DNA from 3 places in the Kosakonia radicincitans DSM 16656 genome. Region 1 is predicted to be linked to each of the others. Evidence: predicted binding sites of a transcription regulator. Region 1 holds the regulator's gene; each other region holds the start of a gene.
What was found. The regulator PurR, encoded in region 1, represses purine synthesis genes. The targets are predictions, from matches to a motif close to CANGCAAACGTTTGCNTG.
Positions count from the first base shown of each region.

Region 2: glyA (serine hydroxymethyltransferase) is a predicted target of PurR. The motif match lies at 2,418-2,435, and genes of this name have one in related genera.
Region 3: Y71_RS00395 (nucleobase:cation symporter-2 family protein) is a predicted target of PurR. The motif match lies at 2,614-2,631, and genes of this name have one in related genera.

Region 1 is NZ_CP018016.1:3,123,057-3,128,483, reverse strand. Features, by position in the region: gene punC (purine nucleoside transporter PunC) at 28-1,227, opposite strand; gene punR (DNA-binding transcriptional activator PunR) at 1,338-2,249, shown strand; gene purR (HTH-type transcriptional repressor PurR) at 2,269-3,294, opposite strand; gene cydH (cytochrome bd-I oxidase subunit CydH) at 3,594-3,683, shown strand; gene Y71_RS14930 (MFS transporter) at 3,848-5,017, shown strand; gene sodB (superoxide dismutase [Fe]) at 5,048-5,427, opposite strand, start outside.
Region 2 is NZ_CP018016.1:1,374,684-1,380,110, forward strand. Features, by position in the region: gene glrR (two-component system response regulator GlrR) at 1-599, shown strand, start outside; gene glnB (nitrogen regulatory protein P-II) at 674-1,012, shown strand; gene hmpA (NO-inducible flavohemoprotein) at 1,050-2,234, opposite strand; gene glyA (serine hydroxymethyltransferase) at 2,547-3,800, shown strand; gene Y71_RS06895 (nickel/cobalt efflux protein RcnA) at 3,871-4,767, opposite strand; gene rcnR (Ni(II)/Co(II)-binding transcriptional repressor RcnR) at 4,910-5,182, shown strand; gene Y71_RS06905 (3-phenylpropionate MFS transporter) at 5,272-5,427, shown strand, end outside.
Region 3 is NZ_CP018016.1:77,055-82,481, reverse strand. Features, by position in the region: gene trmH (tRNA (guanosine(18)-2'-O)-methyltransferase TrmH) at 1-473, shown strand, start outside; gene recG (ATP-dependent DNA helicase RecG) at 477-2,558, shown strand; gene Y71_RS00395 (nucleobase:cation symporter-2 family protein) at 2,683-4,068, shown strand; gene Y71_RS00390 (AsmA family protein) at 4,189-5,427, shown strand, end outside.

The sequences.
Region 1 (5,427 bases):
CTTAACTATTGATAGTCGCTAACATAATCATCCGTGCGAAGAGGAGGGGACAGCCTCATCTTTTACCGTTTCAGTATTACGCTGGTGTTGCTGGCGATAGCCAAACGCGGCCAGCAGCACCATCGCCACCATTACAGTGGTGGTGGTAAACAGCGGTGTGGCAATCAGCCCTGATACCACCAGGCTTGCCAGGAAACACAACCCGAGTTGCAACGTATTTTGCAGCGCGGCTGCGCGGCCAGTCGCCTGGGGAAACGGGCGTAACGCCTGTGCTACCACAACAGGATAGATGGCGCCGTTGGCCATTGCCATAAAACAGAACGGGATCAGCAGTGCGGTCAGTGATGTCTGCGGCAGCAAACCCACAATCCAGGTGGCAATCACGCTTAATCCAAAGGCGCTCAGCAGCCACGGAAGCAGGCGCGAACCCTGCCATTTTTGCAAGGCAGCGCGGCAACCATAACCGCCAATCAGGAAGGCAATGGTCTGCGGTACGTAACTCAGACCAATTACTGACGGACCATAACCCATTTCGTGCAAAATGAACGGCGAACCGGTCAGCCAGGCAAAAAAACTGGCCGAGCAGGCAGCGTAGATGATGACATTGCCGCGATATGCTTTATTGCGCAGCAGATCGTAAAAGGTCAGCGGCTGTTCATGCAGCGCAGCAGGCTGGGCGGGCGCTTTCAACCGCCAGGCAGGCACCATCAGCACCAGAGTTATTGCCAGCAGAGTGGCAAAAATCGCCTGCCAGGAGAAGTGCGCCAGCATCCAGGCACCCAGCAGGGGGGCCAGCGCAGGCGTCAGGCCCACCAGCGGCATAATGGTCGCGAAGATACGGTTAACGCGGTGTGCCGGATAGTGGTCAGTGACCAGCGCCTGCCAGCTAACCGTAGCGGCGCAAACGCCGATTGCCTGTACGAAACGCAGCGCAAGTAACAGGCTGGCGTCCCGTACCCACAATGTTCCCAGACAGCCAAGTGCGAAAATAGTCAGCCCGCTCAACAAAATAGGTCTGCGGCCATAGCGATCCGACAAGGGGCCCCATACCAGTTGTGCGACAGCAAAGCCTGCCAGAAACAAACTCAGCGTGGCGCTGACGATGGCCGGGGAGGTTTGCAAATCTTGTTGTATCGCGCTAAACGCGGGCAGGTACATATCGGTGGCTAAAAAGCCCAGCACGCTTAATCCCGCGAGCCAGACTAAAAATCCTTTTCCAGGTTGCATTTGAGTTCTCATCTTGTTGCTTCTTCAGGGCTGTCGAGTGTAAGGAGTGCTTTCCTGCTTGTGAAACGCTAATATTTGCGCAGTGGTTTCAAAATTTTTGCAGGCAGATTATGTGGTCAGAATATTCACTCGAAGTGGTTGATGCTGTTGCGCGCAACGGCAGTTTCAGCGGTGCCGCCCAGGAGCTGCACCGCGTACCTTCAGCGGTGAGCTATACGGTGCGCCAACTCGAAGAGTGGCTGGCAGTTCCGTTATTTGAACGCCGTCATCGGGATGTGGAGTTAACGCCCGCCGGAAGCTGGTTTTTAAAAGAGGGGCGATCTGTTATCAAAAAAATGCAGATCACCCGCCAGCAGTGCCAACAGATCGCCAACGGCTGGCGCGGCCAACTGGCGATTGCCGTGGATAACATTGTGAAACCGGCACGAACACGGCAACTGATCGTCGATTTCTACCGACATTTTAACGATGTCGAGTTACAGGTTTACCAGGAGGTGTTCAACGGTGTCTGGGATGCGCTGGCAGATGGCCGCGTTGAGGTGGCGATTGGCGCGACCCAGGCGATCCCGGTCGGTGGACGGTACGCGTTTCGTGATATGGGCATGCTGAGCTGGAAATGCGTGGTCTCCAGCCGCCATCCGCTGGCATCAATGCCCGGCCCGCTAAGCGATGAAACGTTGCGCAACTGGCCTTCGTTGATCCAGGAAGATACGTCGCGCTCGTTGCCAAAACGTATTACCTGGCTGCTGGATAACCAGAAGCGGGTAATCGTGCCGGACTGGTCCGCTTCAGAAGCCTGCCTTTCTGCCGGGCTGTGTGTGGGGATGGTGCCCGCGCATTTCGCGCGTCCGCGGCTGGACAGCGGCGACTGGGTGGCGCTGGAACTGGAGAACCCGTTTCCGGATGCGGCCTGCTGCCTGACATGGCAACAAAATGACGCATCACCGGCGTTGAACTGGCTGCTGGAGTATCTGGGGGACAGTGAGACGCTGAACAGCGAATGGTTGCGGGAGCCGGAGTAGCGGCCCCCGCAGGGCGTGATTAACGGCGGTAGTCGCGGAACGGACCATCCGCCACCGAACGACGCTCGATCAGACGCGGATGGACTTCAATGGACTGCGACTCTTCGCGCTTGTTGACGATACGATCGAGCAACATGGTAAACGCCGTTTCGCCCAGCGAATCTTTCGGCTGATGGATGGTGGTCAGTGCGGGCGTAAAGTAGCGGGAATTACGCACATTGTCATAGCCGATCAGCGAAATATCCTGGGGAACGCGCAGCCCCATCTCATCCGCCGCGCAGAGCGCACCCATCGCCATAATATCGCCGCCGCAGAACACGGCAGTAGGGCGGTGGGACTGGTTGAGGATTTGCTGCATCGCCCGGTAACCCGATTCCGGTTCAAAGTCGCCCTGCACGATCCAGTTTTCCGGTACGGTAATGATCGCCTCTTCCATCGCTTTCATAAAACCGGCGAGGCGGCCTGCGCCGGTGTTGCGCTCCAGCGGGCCTGGAATGACGCCGATATCGCGATGTCCGCGCTCAATCAGATAGCGGCCAGCCATATAGCCGCCTTCAAAAGCATTATCAATGACCGAATCGGTAAAATCGGCTTTCGCCTCGCCCCAGTCCATCACCACCATTGGGATATTACGGTACTCTTCCAGCATGCTCAGCAGCGACTCCGGGTATTCGGAGCACATCACCAGCAGGCCATCGACACGTTTTTGCGCCATCATCGACAGGTAGGCGCGCTGTTTCTCAAGGCTGTTCCAGGCGTTGCCGAGGATCAAGGTGTAGCCTTTCTGGAAGCATTTTTTCTCTACGGCTTCGATGATCTCGGCAAAATAGGCGGCTTCGCTGCTTGTGGCCAGTAAACCGATCGATTTGGTGTGATTGACCTTCAGGCTACGTGCCACAGCGCTGGGGGAGTAATGTAACTCTTTAATCGCCGCCCATACGGCATTGCGAGTCTCTTCAGCGACGAAGCGCGTTTTGTTAATTACATGTGATACGGTTGTAGTGGAAACGTTTGCTCGTTTCGCGACGTCTTTAATCGTTGCCATCAGAAATCACTCCAGACCATATCATAAGCTCCTGATAATACTTAAGGTAAACGTTTGCCTTCCATCACCCTGAACCCCAGCAAAGTGAGTGCGGTACGCCGGGAAAAAGACACTAAACGTCAGGAGGGGAGTCAATGGCCGGTACGCTAATAAATTTAGCGTCGAATTTTGTCTTATCTTGAGCAAAAGGGGAAGCGCTAAAACATATCTCCTCCTAATTCCTGCAAGATTTTTATGATTATTTGTGCAAAAATGCGCAAACTCACTTTTTGTGGGGAAATGAAAATGGAGAAAAATTGATGAGCACCGATCTGAAGTATTCTTTGGTCACTACCGTCATTGTTCTGAGCCTGATTGTTTTCGGTGGGCTGACCGCCGCGCTGCATTGATCTGGCACGAGGGAGAGCCTTCTCCCTCGGCTTTCCCCGCCATTGTTATCACTTCTGCAATAATCTTTTGTCATTCTGCTAACTTCTGTTTTTTGTGATTGCTGTCATACTTTTGACTTCTGCGACAGTGTCTCCAACCGACACGGCTTTTTCGGAGTCAAACGATGAAAGTAAATTTCCCTCTGCTTGCCCTGGCGATTGGCGCCTTTGGGATAGGTACAACGGAGTTCTCCCCGATGGGATTGCTGCCCGTTATTGCCCGTGGCGTCGATGTTTCCATTCCGGCGGCGGGGATGTTGATTAGCGCTTATGCGATTGGCGTGATGGTGGGGGCGCCGCTGATGACGCTGCTGCTGTCGCACCGTGGCAGACGTAACGCGCTGATCTTCCTGATGGCGATCTTTACGCTGGGTAATGTGCTGTCGGCAATCGCGCCGGACTACACCACCTTAATGCTGGCGCGCATCGTTACCAGCCTCAACCACGGCGCCTTCTTTGGTCTGGGATCGGTTGTTGCCGCAAGCGTGGTGGCAAAAGAGAAACAAGCCAGCGCCGTCGCCACCATGTTTATGGGGCTGACTATCGCCAATATTGGCGGTGTGCCTGCTGCAACCTGGCTGGGTGAAACCATCGGCTGGCGCATGTCGTTTATGGCGACCGCCGTGCTGGGTCTGGTTGCCATGCTGAGCCTCTACTTTTCACTGCCTGGCGGCGGAACGGGCGAACGTCCGGATGTACGCAAAGAGTTGTCCGTGCTGGTTCGTCCACAGGTGCTGTCGGCACTGCTGACGACGGTGCTCGGCGCGGGCGCGATGTTCACGCTTTATACCTATATTTCGCCGGTGCTGCGCACCATTACTGATGCTACGCCGGTGTTTGTTACCGGGATGTTGGTGCTGATTGGCGTCGGTTTCTCGATTGGCAACTACCTTGGCGGCAAACTGGCGGATCGTTCGGTAACCGGTACGCTGAAAGGTTTTCTTATCCTGCTGATTGCCATCATGCTGGCTATTCCGTTCCTGGCCCGCAGCGAAGTAGGCGCGGCTATCAGCATGGTGGTCTGGGGCGCAGCGACCTTTGCTGTGGTTCCGCCGCTGCAAATGCGTGTAATGCGCGTCGCACATGAAGCGCCAGGACTCTCTTCTTCAGTGAACATTGGTGCCTTTAACCTCGGTAACGCACTCGGTGCGGCTGCGGGCGGCGCGGTGATCTCCGGCGGCCTGGGATATGATTTTGTCCCGGTGATGGGGGCGATTATTGCGGGGCTTGGGCTGATGGTGGTGCTGTTTTCCGGGCGCTCCCGGCCGGAACGAGCCTGTGCGGCAGTCGAGTAAAAAGAGGAGGGGCAATGCCCCTCCTTTGTTTTATGCGGCGAAATTCTTCGCCACGAAGGCCCAGTTGACCAGCGCCCAGAAGTGTTCAAGGTAGTTCGGACGGGCGTTGCGGTAGTCAATGTAATAAGCATGTTCCCAGACATCGACAGTCAGCAACGGTGTCGCATCCGTCGTCAGCGGGGTTCCCGCATTGGACGTTGAGACAATCGCCAACCCGCCATCCGCTTTTTTCACCAGCCATGTCCAGCCTGAACCAAAGTTCTTCACTGCGGCATCGGTAAACTGCGCTTTGAACTCCGCAAAGCCGCCAAAGGCTTTAGCAATCGCAGCGGCCAGTTCGCCAGTCGGCTCACCACCAGCGTGCGGCGCGAGGCAATTCCAGTAAAAGGTGTGGTTCCAGACCTGAGCGG
Region 2 (5,427 bases), 1.7 Mb from region 1:
TCAAGCTGTTACGTGTGTTGCAGGAGCGCAAAGTGCGTCCGCTCGGCAGCAACCGCGATATTGATATTAATGTACGCATTATTTCGGCGACGCACCGTGATTTGCCGAAAGCGATGGCGCGCGGTGAATTCCGCGAAGATCTCTACTATCGCCTGAATGTGGTAAGCCTCAAGCTGCCAGCGCTGGCCGAGCGTGCGGAAGATATTCCTCTACTGGCTAATCACCTGCTGCGCCAGGCAGCGGATCGGCATAAACCCTTTGTGCGCGCCTTTTCTACCGATGCGATGAAGCGCTTAATGACCGCCTCCTGGCCTGGTAACGTGCGCCAGTTGGTGAACGTGATTGAGCAATGCGTGGCGCTGACCTCATCGCCGGTGATCAGCGACGCGCTAGTCGAGCAGGCGCTGGAAGGTGAAAACACCGCGCTGCCGACCTTTGTTGAAGCGCGCAACCAGTTTGAACTCAACTACCTGCGCAAGCTGCTGCAAATCACCAAAGGTAATGTGACACATGCTGCCCGTATGGCGGGGCGCAACCGCACCGAATTCTACAAATTGCTCTCCCGGCATGAGCTGGACGCCAATGACTTTAAAGAGTAATGGCGAAATGATTATGCTACTGTGAGCAACCGATTACGATGCAGCAGACTGGTAAGAGCGTGTAAGGAAAGACCATGAAAAAAATTGATGCGATTATTAAACCTTTCAAACTGGATGATGTGCGCGAAGCGCTGGCGGAAGTCGGCATCACCGGGATGACAGTGACCGAAGTGAAAGGTTTTGGTCGTCAGAAAGGGCACACCGAACTTTATCGCGGCGCCGAGTATATGGTGGACTTTCTGCCAAAAGTGAAAATTGAAATCGTGGTGACTGACGATATCGTTGATACCTGTGTGGATACCATTATCCGCACGGCGCAAACTGGCAAAATCGGTGACGGTAAAATCTTTGTCTTTGACGTGGCGCGCGTGGTGCGCATCCGTACTGGCGAAGAAGACGACGCCGCGATTTGATGTTTCTCCCTCACCCCATGGGGTGAGGGAAACTTACTTACAACACCTTATGCGGGCCAAAGCATTCGTAGTGAATCTTCTCTTTGGCAATGCCGAGCGCCACAAGCTGTTGGGCGGCAAACTGCATAAACCCGACCGGGCCGCACAGATAAAATTGCATCTCCGGATCGCTAAATTTCCCTTCCAGCGCGCTTAAATCCATTAATCCTTCACTGTGAAAACGACCGCAATCGGCCGCCTGCGGCTGCTGATACCAGACATGCTGGTAGAAACCGTTGAGTGAAGCGCCAAGCTGGCTGACTTCATCAGCAAAAGCATGAACCTGACCATCAAGCGCGGCGTGGAACCAGTTAACCTGCGCACGATGCTGCGTTTTGGCCAGGTGATCCAGCATTGCCAGCATCGGTGTCTGGCCGACACCGGCAGAAATCAGCGTTACTGGCGTAGTGGCCGGAATAGCCATAAAGAAATCCCCGGCAGGCGCGGCCAGATGAACGATATCGCCCGGTTTGGCTTCGTCGTGCAGCCATTCGGAAACCTGACCGCCTGCTTCGCGTTTCACGGCGATGCGGTACGTTTTGCCATTCGGCTGGCGGGTCAGCGAATACTGACGAATCTCCTGGTGGGCAAAACCTTCCGGCTTCAGCCAGATGCCGAGATATTGCCCCGGCTGATAATCCGCAACCGGCAGACCATCGACAGGTTCAAATTCAAAACTGGTGATCAATGCGCTCTGCGAAATTTTCTCACGCAGACGGAAAGCGCGAGTGCCTTGCCAGCCGCCGGTTTTTTCGGCGTGCTCGCTGTAGATTTGCGCTTCGCGATTGATAAAGACGCCCGCCAGCACGCCGTAGGCTTTTCCCCAGGCATCCAGTACTTCCTGGCCCGGGCTGAACATCTCATCCAGCGTTGCCAGCAGATGCGCGCCAACGATGTTGTACTGCTCTGGCTGGATCTGGAAGCTGGTGTGTTTCTGGGCGATTTTTTCCACCGCAGGCAGCAGGGCGGCGAGATTATCAATATTGCTGGCATATGCGGCAATGGCATTAAACAGCGCTTCACGCTGATCGCCGTTGCGCTGGTTGCTCATATTGAAGATCTCTTTCAGCTCCGGATTATGTGTAAACATACGGTCATAAAAATGGGCGGTCAGTTTCGGGCCGGTCGCGGCCAGCAGGGGAAGGGTGGCTTTTACCGTTGCGATGGTTTGGGCGTCGAGCATGGGGACTTCCTTTTGGTTAATCTTTAAAGTTGTATTTTAAATGCATCTTATAGCGCGGCGCACTGGCTTGTAAAGAGCCGACAATGTAAAGGGATTTGAACGTGAATAACTTGCATCACAAACCTGAAAAGAAATCCGTTTTCTCGCCGGATGGCGTTATCGCTCAAACCCTTGTCTGGTGCGGAGCCAAACGTTTGCGTAAAAACCTTTGTCAAGACCTGTTATCGGGTTATTAATCAGTTATACTGTGAGCCGTTCCCCAAATTGGGCCTTCGAAAAGAGTTGTTTTGTTAGCTGAGTCAGGAGATGCGGATGTTAAAGCGTGAAATGAACATTGCCGATTATGATGCCGAATTGTGGCAGGCTATGGAGCAAGAAAAAGTACGTCAGGAAGAGCACATTGAACTAATCGCCTCCGAAAACTACACCAGCCCGCGTGTGATGCAGGCTCAGGGTTCTCAGCTGACGAACAAATATGCTGAAGGCTATCCAGGCAAGCGCTACTACGGCGGTTGCGAATATGTGGATATCGTTGAGCAACTGGCTATCGATCGTGCAAAAGAGCTGTTTGGCGCCGATTACGCTAACGTGCAGCCGCACTCCGGTTCGCAGGCGAACTTCGCGGTTTACACCTCTCTGCTGGAGCCGGGCGACACCGTGCTGGGTATGAACCTGGCGCACGGCGGCCACCTGACTCACGGCTCTCCGGTGAACTTCTCCGGCAAGCTGTACAACATCGTACCTTACGGCATCGATGAAACTGGCCATATCGATTACAACGATCTGAATGAACAAGCGCAGAAGCACAAACCGAAAATGATCATCGGCGGCTTCTCTGCTTACTCCGGCGTGGTTGACTGGGCGAAAATGCGTGAAATTGCCGACAGCATCGGCGCTTACCTGTTCGTCGATATGGCGCACGTTGCTGGCCTGGTCGCCGCAGGCGTTTATCCGAACCCGGTTCCTCATGCACACGTTGTGACTACCACCACGCACAAAACCCTGGCGGGTCCGCGCGGCGGCCTGATCCTGGCGAAAGGCGGTAGCGAAGAGCTGTACAAAAAACTGAACTCCGCCGTCTTCCCTGGCGGCCAGGGCGGCCCGCTGATGCACGTGATCGCCGGTAAAGCGGTGGCGCTGAAAGAAGCGATGGAGCCAGAGTTCAAAGCCTACCAGCAGCAGGTCGCGAAAAACGCCAAAGCGATGGTTGAAGTGTTCCTGAGCCGCGGTTACAAAGTGGTTTCCGGCGGTACGGACAACCACCTGTTCCTGCTGGATCTGGTAGACAAAAATCTGACCGGTAAAGAAGCAGACGCTGCACTGGGTCGTGCGAACATCACCGTTAACAAAAACAGCGTGCCGAACGATCCGAAGAGCCCGTTCGTTACTTCCGGTATCCGTATCGGCAGCCCGGCAGTCACTCGTCGCGGCTTCAAAGAAGCGGAAGTGAAAGAGCTGGCTGGCTGGATGTGTGACGTGCTGGACAGCATCAATGACGAAGCGGTTATTGAGCGCACCAAACAGAAAGTGCTGGATATCTGCGCACGCTTCCCGGTTTACGCGTAAGCATTAGATCTGAAAGCAAAAAGGCCGCATTGAGCGGCCTTTTTTACGCCTGTCGCCTGGCAAATGCGCATTACTGTAAGCTGGCGTAACCGTGAATGCCCATATACATTCCGACCAGCGCGATCAGCGCGCTGGAGAAGTAAGGGGCTTTACGGGCGATCGTATTGAAGCCGGACCAGCGTTTTGCCGCCTGCTGTACGCTAAAAGCTGCACCGACGCCGACTGCGACCAGCGTCAGCGCAAGGCCGATACTGAAACAGATTACCAGCGTGGCGCCCAGCGTCAGCGCTTTGAGCTGAATACAGATCAGCAGAATGGTGATCGCCGCCGGGCAGGGGATCAGCCCGCCGGTCAGACCAAACAGCAGGATCTGCCCATTGGTCACTTCCGTCCCGTTAAAGCGACGCTCAATATCCCTGGCATGCGCCCGTTCGTGCGCATCCTGATACTCCTCTTCTTTCACCACCTTACGCACCGACAGAATGGCCGGCTGCGCCAGACTGACGGCCTGAACAGGCTGGAAGATCAGCCCGCGGCTGTGATGCGAATGCTCATGATCATGGTGGTGATCGTGAGAATGATGGTGGTGATGATCGTGGTCGTTGTGATGATCATTTTTCCAGGCGTGCTCACCCTGCCAGGTGCGTAAAAACATCCATGCTGCGGTACCGATGATGATGACCGCAGAAACCATTTGCAGCCAGGGCTCCACAGATTGCGCCGTGAACTTGCCGCTGAGATACATGCCGCCCAGCGCAATCAGCCAGACGACAACCGTATGCGACAGCGTGGCTGCCAGCCCCAGCATCACCGCCTGTTTGACGGTGCCTTTGATAGCGATGATAAAGGCTGCCATCATCGTCTTTGAGTGGCCCGGTTCCAGGCCGTGCAACGCACCAAGCAGTATCGCGCTGGGGATAAAAAACCAGGCATTCCCTTGCTGAAAAAGAGTGGTGAAGTCGTTCATGAGAATAATTCTCGATAACATTTTGTGCGCTTTAATCTACTCCCCCCCAGTAAAAAATACTATCCCCCAGTAGAAATAAACTCCCCCCCAGTTAATGCATGGTATGCTGATATCCGTTACGCATGAATGAGTAGAGGGCTGTATGTCGCATACCATCAGGGATAAACGAAAGCTGAAAGCGCGGGCCAGCAAAATTGAAGGGCAGGTAGCGGCGCTGAAAAAAATGCTCGACGAGCCCCATGAATGCTCGCAAGTCTTGCAGCAAATCGCCGCCATTCGTGGCGCAGTAAACGGCTTGATGCGCGAAGTGATCAAGGGGCATTTGACGGATCACATTGTCCATGAAAACGATGAAATCAAGCGCGAGGCCGATCTCGATGTCGTGCTCAGCGTACTCGATTCCTATATCCGTTAATAAGTTGCGCGAGCGCGCGTGTTATCTGATTGTTACTTGCAAGCCTTGCCATTTGCCTCCAGACTATCGCCACCATTCAGGAGGAAATCATGGTCTTGCAGTCCACGCGCTGGCTGGCGCTCGCTTACTTCACCTACTTTTTTAGCTACGGTATTTTCTTACCCTTCTGGAGCGTCTGGCTCAAAGGCGTTGGCCTGACGCCGGAAATCATTGGCATGCTGCTTGGCGCAGGGCTGGTGGCTCGT
Region 3 (5,427 bases), 2.8 Mb from region 1:
TGAAAACACACCGTACCATTGGCGATGCTGTCGGCGTACTGAAAGCGCGCGGCATGCAGGTACTCGCCACGCATCTGTCGGACAAAGCGGTCGACTTTCGCGAGATCGACTACACGCGCCCGACCTGCATCCTGATGGGTCAGGAGAAAACCGGGATCACTCAGGAAGCACTGGATCTGGCGGATCAGGACATCATCATTCCGATGATCGGCATGGTGCAGTCGCTCAACGTTTCCGTGGCCTCAGCATTAATTCTGTATGAAGCGCAGCGTCAGCGGCAAAACGCCGGTATGTACCAGCGCGAAAACAGCATGCTGCCGGATGAAGAGCAGCAGCGCTTGCTGTTCGAAGGAGGTTACCCGGTGCTGGCGAAAGTCGCGAAACGTAAAGGGCTGCCTTACCCGCACGTCAATTCGGAAGGCCAAATCGAAGCCGACCCCATGTGGTGGTCCACTATGCAGGCGGCAGGATAACCGATGAAAGGTAAGCTGCTCGACGCGGTGCCCTTAAGTTCGCTGACCGGCGTCGGCGCGGCGCAGAGCAGCAAACTGGCGAAAATCGGCCTGCACACCGTGCAGGATCTGCTGCTTCACCTGCCGCTGCGTTACGAAGATCGCACCCAACTTTACCCTATTGCCGACCTGCTGCCGGGCATCTACGCCACGGTGGAAGGCGAAGTGCTGAACTGCAATATCACTTTCGGCGGTCGCCGAATGATGACCTGCCAGATCAGCGACGGTTCCGGCATCCTCACCATGCGCTTTTTCAACTTCAACGCGGCAATGAAAAACAGCCTCGCCACTGGCCGCCGCGTGCTGGCCTATGGCGAAGCAAAGCGCGGGAAGTATGGTGCGGAGATGATTCACCCGGAATACCGCGTGCAGGGCGATCTCAGTACTCCCGAATTACAGGAAACGCTTACGCCGGTTTATCCCACCACCGAAGGGATTAAGCAGGCGACATTGCGTAAACTGACCGACCAGGCGCTGGAACTGCTGGCGACCTGCGCCATCAGCGAACTGCTGCCGCCTGAGCTGGCACAGGGCATGATGAGCCTGCCGGAAGCGCTGCACACACTGCATCGCCCACCGCCGTCATTGCAGCTGGCTGAACTCGAAGCGGGTACGCATCCGGCACAGCGCCGTTTGATCCTTGAAGAATTACTGGCGCATAACCTGAGTATGCTGGCGCTGCGCGCCGGGGCTCAGCGCTATCATGCGCAGCCGCTCGTTGCCAAAGATGAGCTGAAGCAAGACCTGCTGGCGTCGCTACCGTTTAAACCGACCGGCGCACAGGCGCGGGTCGTGGCGGAAATCGAGCGCGATATGGCGCTGGATATTCCGATGATGCGCCTGGTACAAGGCGATGTCGGCTCCGGTAAAACGCTGGTTGCCGCACTGGCCGCATTACGGGCGATCGCCAACGGTAAGCAGGTGGCGATGATGGCACCGACCGAGCTGCTGGCTGAGCAGCACGCCAACAATTTCCGCAACTGGTTTGCGCCGCTCGGTATCGAAGTGGGCTGGCTGGCGGGAAAACAAAAAGGGAAGGCGCGCCAGGCACAGCAGGATGCCATTGCTAATGGCGAAGTCCAGATGGTGGTCGGCACGCACGCTATTTTCCAGGAGCAGGTGCAGTTTAACGGCCTCGCGCTGGTGATTATCGATGAGCAACACCGCTTTGGTGTCCACCAGCGTCTGGCGCTGTGGGAGAAAGGCCAGCAGCAGGGTTTCCATCCTCACCAGTTAATCATGACGGCCACCCCGATTCCACGCACGCTGGCGATGACCGCCTATGCCGATCTCGATACGTCGGTTATCGACGAACTGCCGCCGGGCCGTACGCCAGTCACCACGGTTGCCATCCCGGATACACGCCGCAATGAGATTATCGATCGCGTGCGCAATGCCTGCATCGATGAAGGCCGTCAGGCGTACTGGGTATGTACGCTGATTGAAGAGTCCGATCTTCTGGAAGCGCAGGCGGCAGAAGCCACCTGGGAAGAGCTGAAACTCGCGCTACCGGAGCTGAATGTCGGGCTCGTGCATGGCCGCATGAAGCCAGCGGAAAAACAGGCAGTCATGCAGGCGTTCAAACAGGGTGAGCTGCATCTGCTGGTCGCGACCACGGTAATTGAAGTCGGCGTGGATGTGCCCAACTCCAGCCTGATGATTATCGAAAACCCGGAGCGGCTCGGCCTTGCGCAACTCCACCAGCTACGCGGGCGCGTCGGGCGCGGCGCGGTAGCCTCGCACTGCGTTTTGCTCTACAAATCCCCGCTCTCAAAGACAGCGCAAAAACGCTTACAGGTGCTGCGCGACAGCAACGACGGCTTTGTCATTGCGCAAAAGGATCTGGAAATTCGCGGTCCCGGCGAGCTGCTCGGAACCCGCCAGACCGGCAATGCGGAATTCAAAGTCGCCGACCTGCTGCGCGACAAGGCGATGATCCCGGAAGTTCAGCGTGTCGCCCGCCATATTCACGAGCGTTATCCGCAGCTTGCAGCGGCATTAATCGAACGCTGGATGCCGGAAACAGAACGCTACTCCAACGCCTGAGTTTCAGGACTTTAGCCGGTAGAAATAACATCCCTTCGAAAAGTGTGTTTTTAACATAGCAACCGTTTGCTTTTACCAAACAGTCCGATAAAATCAGCGCTTTTCCATCAGGGGATTGTCTGAGATGTCCTTAAACACCATCGAGTCCGAAAGTGCGCAACCGGTTGCGCAGACTCAACCCAGCGAGCTGATCTATCGCCTTGAAGACCGCCCGCCGCTGCCGCAAACCCTGTTTGCTGCACTGCAACACCTGCTGGCGATGTTTGTTGGCGTGATTACGCCCGCGCTGCTGATCTGTCAGGCGCTGGGGTTACCGGCTCAGGACACTCAGCACATCATCAGCATGTCGCTGTTCGCCTCCGGCGTCGCTTCCATCATCCAGATTAAAGCCTGGGGCCCGGTGGGTTCCGGTCTGCTATCGATTCAGGGCACCAGCTTCAACTTCGTTGCGCCACTGATTATGGGCGGCACGGCGCTGAAAACCGGCGGTGCGGATGTACCAACTATGATGGCTGCGCTGTTCGGCACCCTGATGCTGGCAAGCTGTACCGAAATGGTTATCTCGCGCATTCTGCCGCTGGCACGCCGCATTATTACCCCGCTGGTTTCCGGCGTGGTGGTGATGATTATCGGCCTGTCGCTGATCCAGGTTGGCCTGACTTCCGTCGGCGGCGGTTTTGCCGCAATGGGCAACCACACCTTCGGCGCGCCGAAAAATCTGCTGCTGGCGGGCGTGGTGCTGGCCATCATTATTCTGCTCAACCGTCAGCGTAACCCGTACCTGCGTATTGCTTCGCTGGTGATTGCCATGGCGGTCGGTTATGTGCTGGCGCTGTTTATGGGCATGCTGCCGGAATATAGCGCGCCAGCGAACGCCTTTATGGTACCAACCCCGCTCTATTACGGCCTGAGCATCGACTGGAACCTGCTGCTGCCGCTGATGCTGGTATTTATGATCACCTCGCTGGAAACCATCGGCGACATCACCGCCACCTCTGACGTTTCCGAGCAGCCCGTCGCCGGCCCGGTGTACATGAAGCGCCTGAAAGGCGGCGTGCTGGCAAACGGCATCAACTCGTTTGTTTCGGCGGTGTTCAACACTTTCCCGAACTCCTGCTTTGGCCAGAACAACGGCGTGATTCAGTTGACCGGCGTCGCCAGCCGCTATATCGGTTTCTTCGTGGCGCTGATGCTGGTTGTGCTGGGTCTGTTCCCGGCGGTCAGCGCTTTCGTTCAGCAGCTGCCTGAGCCGGTGCTCGGCGGCGCAACGCTGGTGATGTTCGGTACGATTGCCGCTTCCGGCGTGCGTATCGTCTCCCGCGAGCCACTGAACCGTCGCGCGATTATGATTATCGCGCTGTCGCTGGCCGTGGGCCTTGGCGTTTCCCAGCAGCCGCAGATCCTGCAATTCGCGCCTGACTGGCTGAAAAACCTGCTCTCCTCCGGTATCGCCGCAGGCGGTATCACCGCAATTGTATTGAATCTGATTTTTCCGCCAGAGAAAAACTGACCGCGCCACGGCAGCCGGGCTTACCGGCTGCCGCTGTCATCTCCTTTCATCATTCCGCCCTTGAGCATTGCGCATAAATCGTGCATAACTGCCTGATTGACACTTCGGGGATGGAAGATCATGAAATTTCTTGGAAAGCTGCTTTTAGTTGTCGTTATCGTCCTGCTACTGGCGATAGTGGCCGCTTATTTTCTGCTGCAAACCCGTTGGGGTGCGACACAGGTCAGCAACTGGGTGAATAACAACAGCGACTATCACCTCACCTTCGACGTGATTGATCACCGCTTCTCCTCGCCTTCCCATGTATTACTGAAAAACGTCAATTTCGGCCGCAAAGGCAACCCGGCGACACTGGTCGCTAAAACCGTGGATATTGGCCTGAGCAGCCGCCAGTTGACCGATCCGCTGCACGCCGACACTATTTTATTGCAGGATGGCACGCTCAATTTCTCCCCGTCTGCCGCGCCGCTTCCCTTCCAGGCCGATCGCCTGCAACTCAATAATATGGCGTTCAATAGCCCGACCACGGGCTGGGATCTGAGCGCGCAACGGGTGATGGGCGGCGTCTCGCCCTGGCAGCCGGTGGCTGGCAATGTGCTGGGCAGTAAAACGCAAATTCAGATGAGCGCCGGTTCGCTGACGTTAAACGGCGTTCCGGCCAGCAACGTGCTCATTCAGGGCAGCATCGACAAAGATGTTGTTACCCTGACGACTATCGGCGCGGACATGGCGCGCGGCTCGCTGACCGGCGATGCGAAACGCACTGCCGATGGCGGCTGGGTGGTGAATAATCTGCGCCTGAACGATATTCGCCTGCAAAGCGATAAAACCCTGCTCGATTTCTTCAACCCGCTCACCACACTGCCGTCATTACAGATTGGCCGTGTCGACGTGACGGACGCGCGTTTACAGGGGCCGGGCTGGGCGGTTACCGACCTCGATCTGAGCCTGAGCAATTTGACGCTGATTAAGGGTGACTGGCAGAGCGACGACGGCAGGCTGTCGATGAACGCCAGCGAGTTTATTTACGGCTCGCTGCACCTGTTCGACCCGATCCTGAATGCTAACTTTTCTCCGCAGGGAATTGCGCTACAGCAATTCACCTCGCGCTGGGAAAACGGCATGGTGCGCACCTCCGGTAACTGGTATCGCGCGGGCCATGCGCTGGTGCTCGACGACGCCGCATTCGCCGGGCTGGAGTACACACTGCCGGAAAACTGGAAGCAACTGTGGATGGACGATCTGCCGCCGTGGCTGAACACGGTAACGCTGAAGAAATTCAGCGCCAGCCGCAACCTGGTGATTGATATCGATCCGACGTTCCCGTGGCAGCTCACCTCGCTGGATGGTTATGGCGAC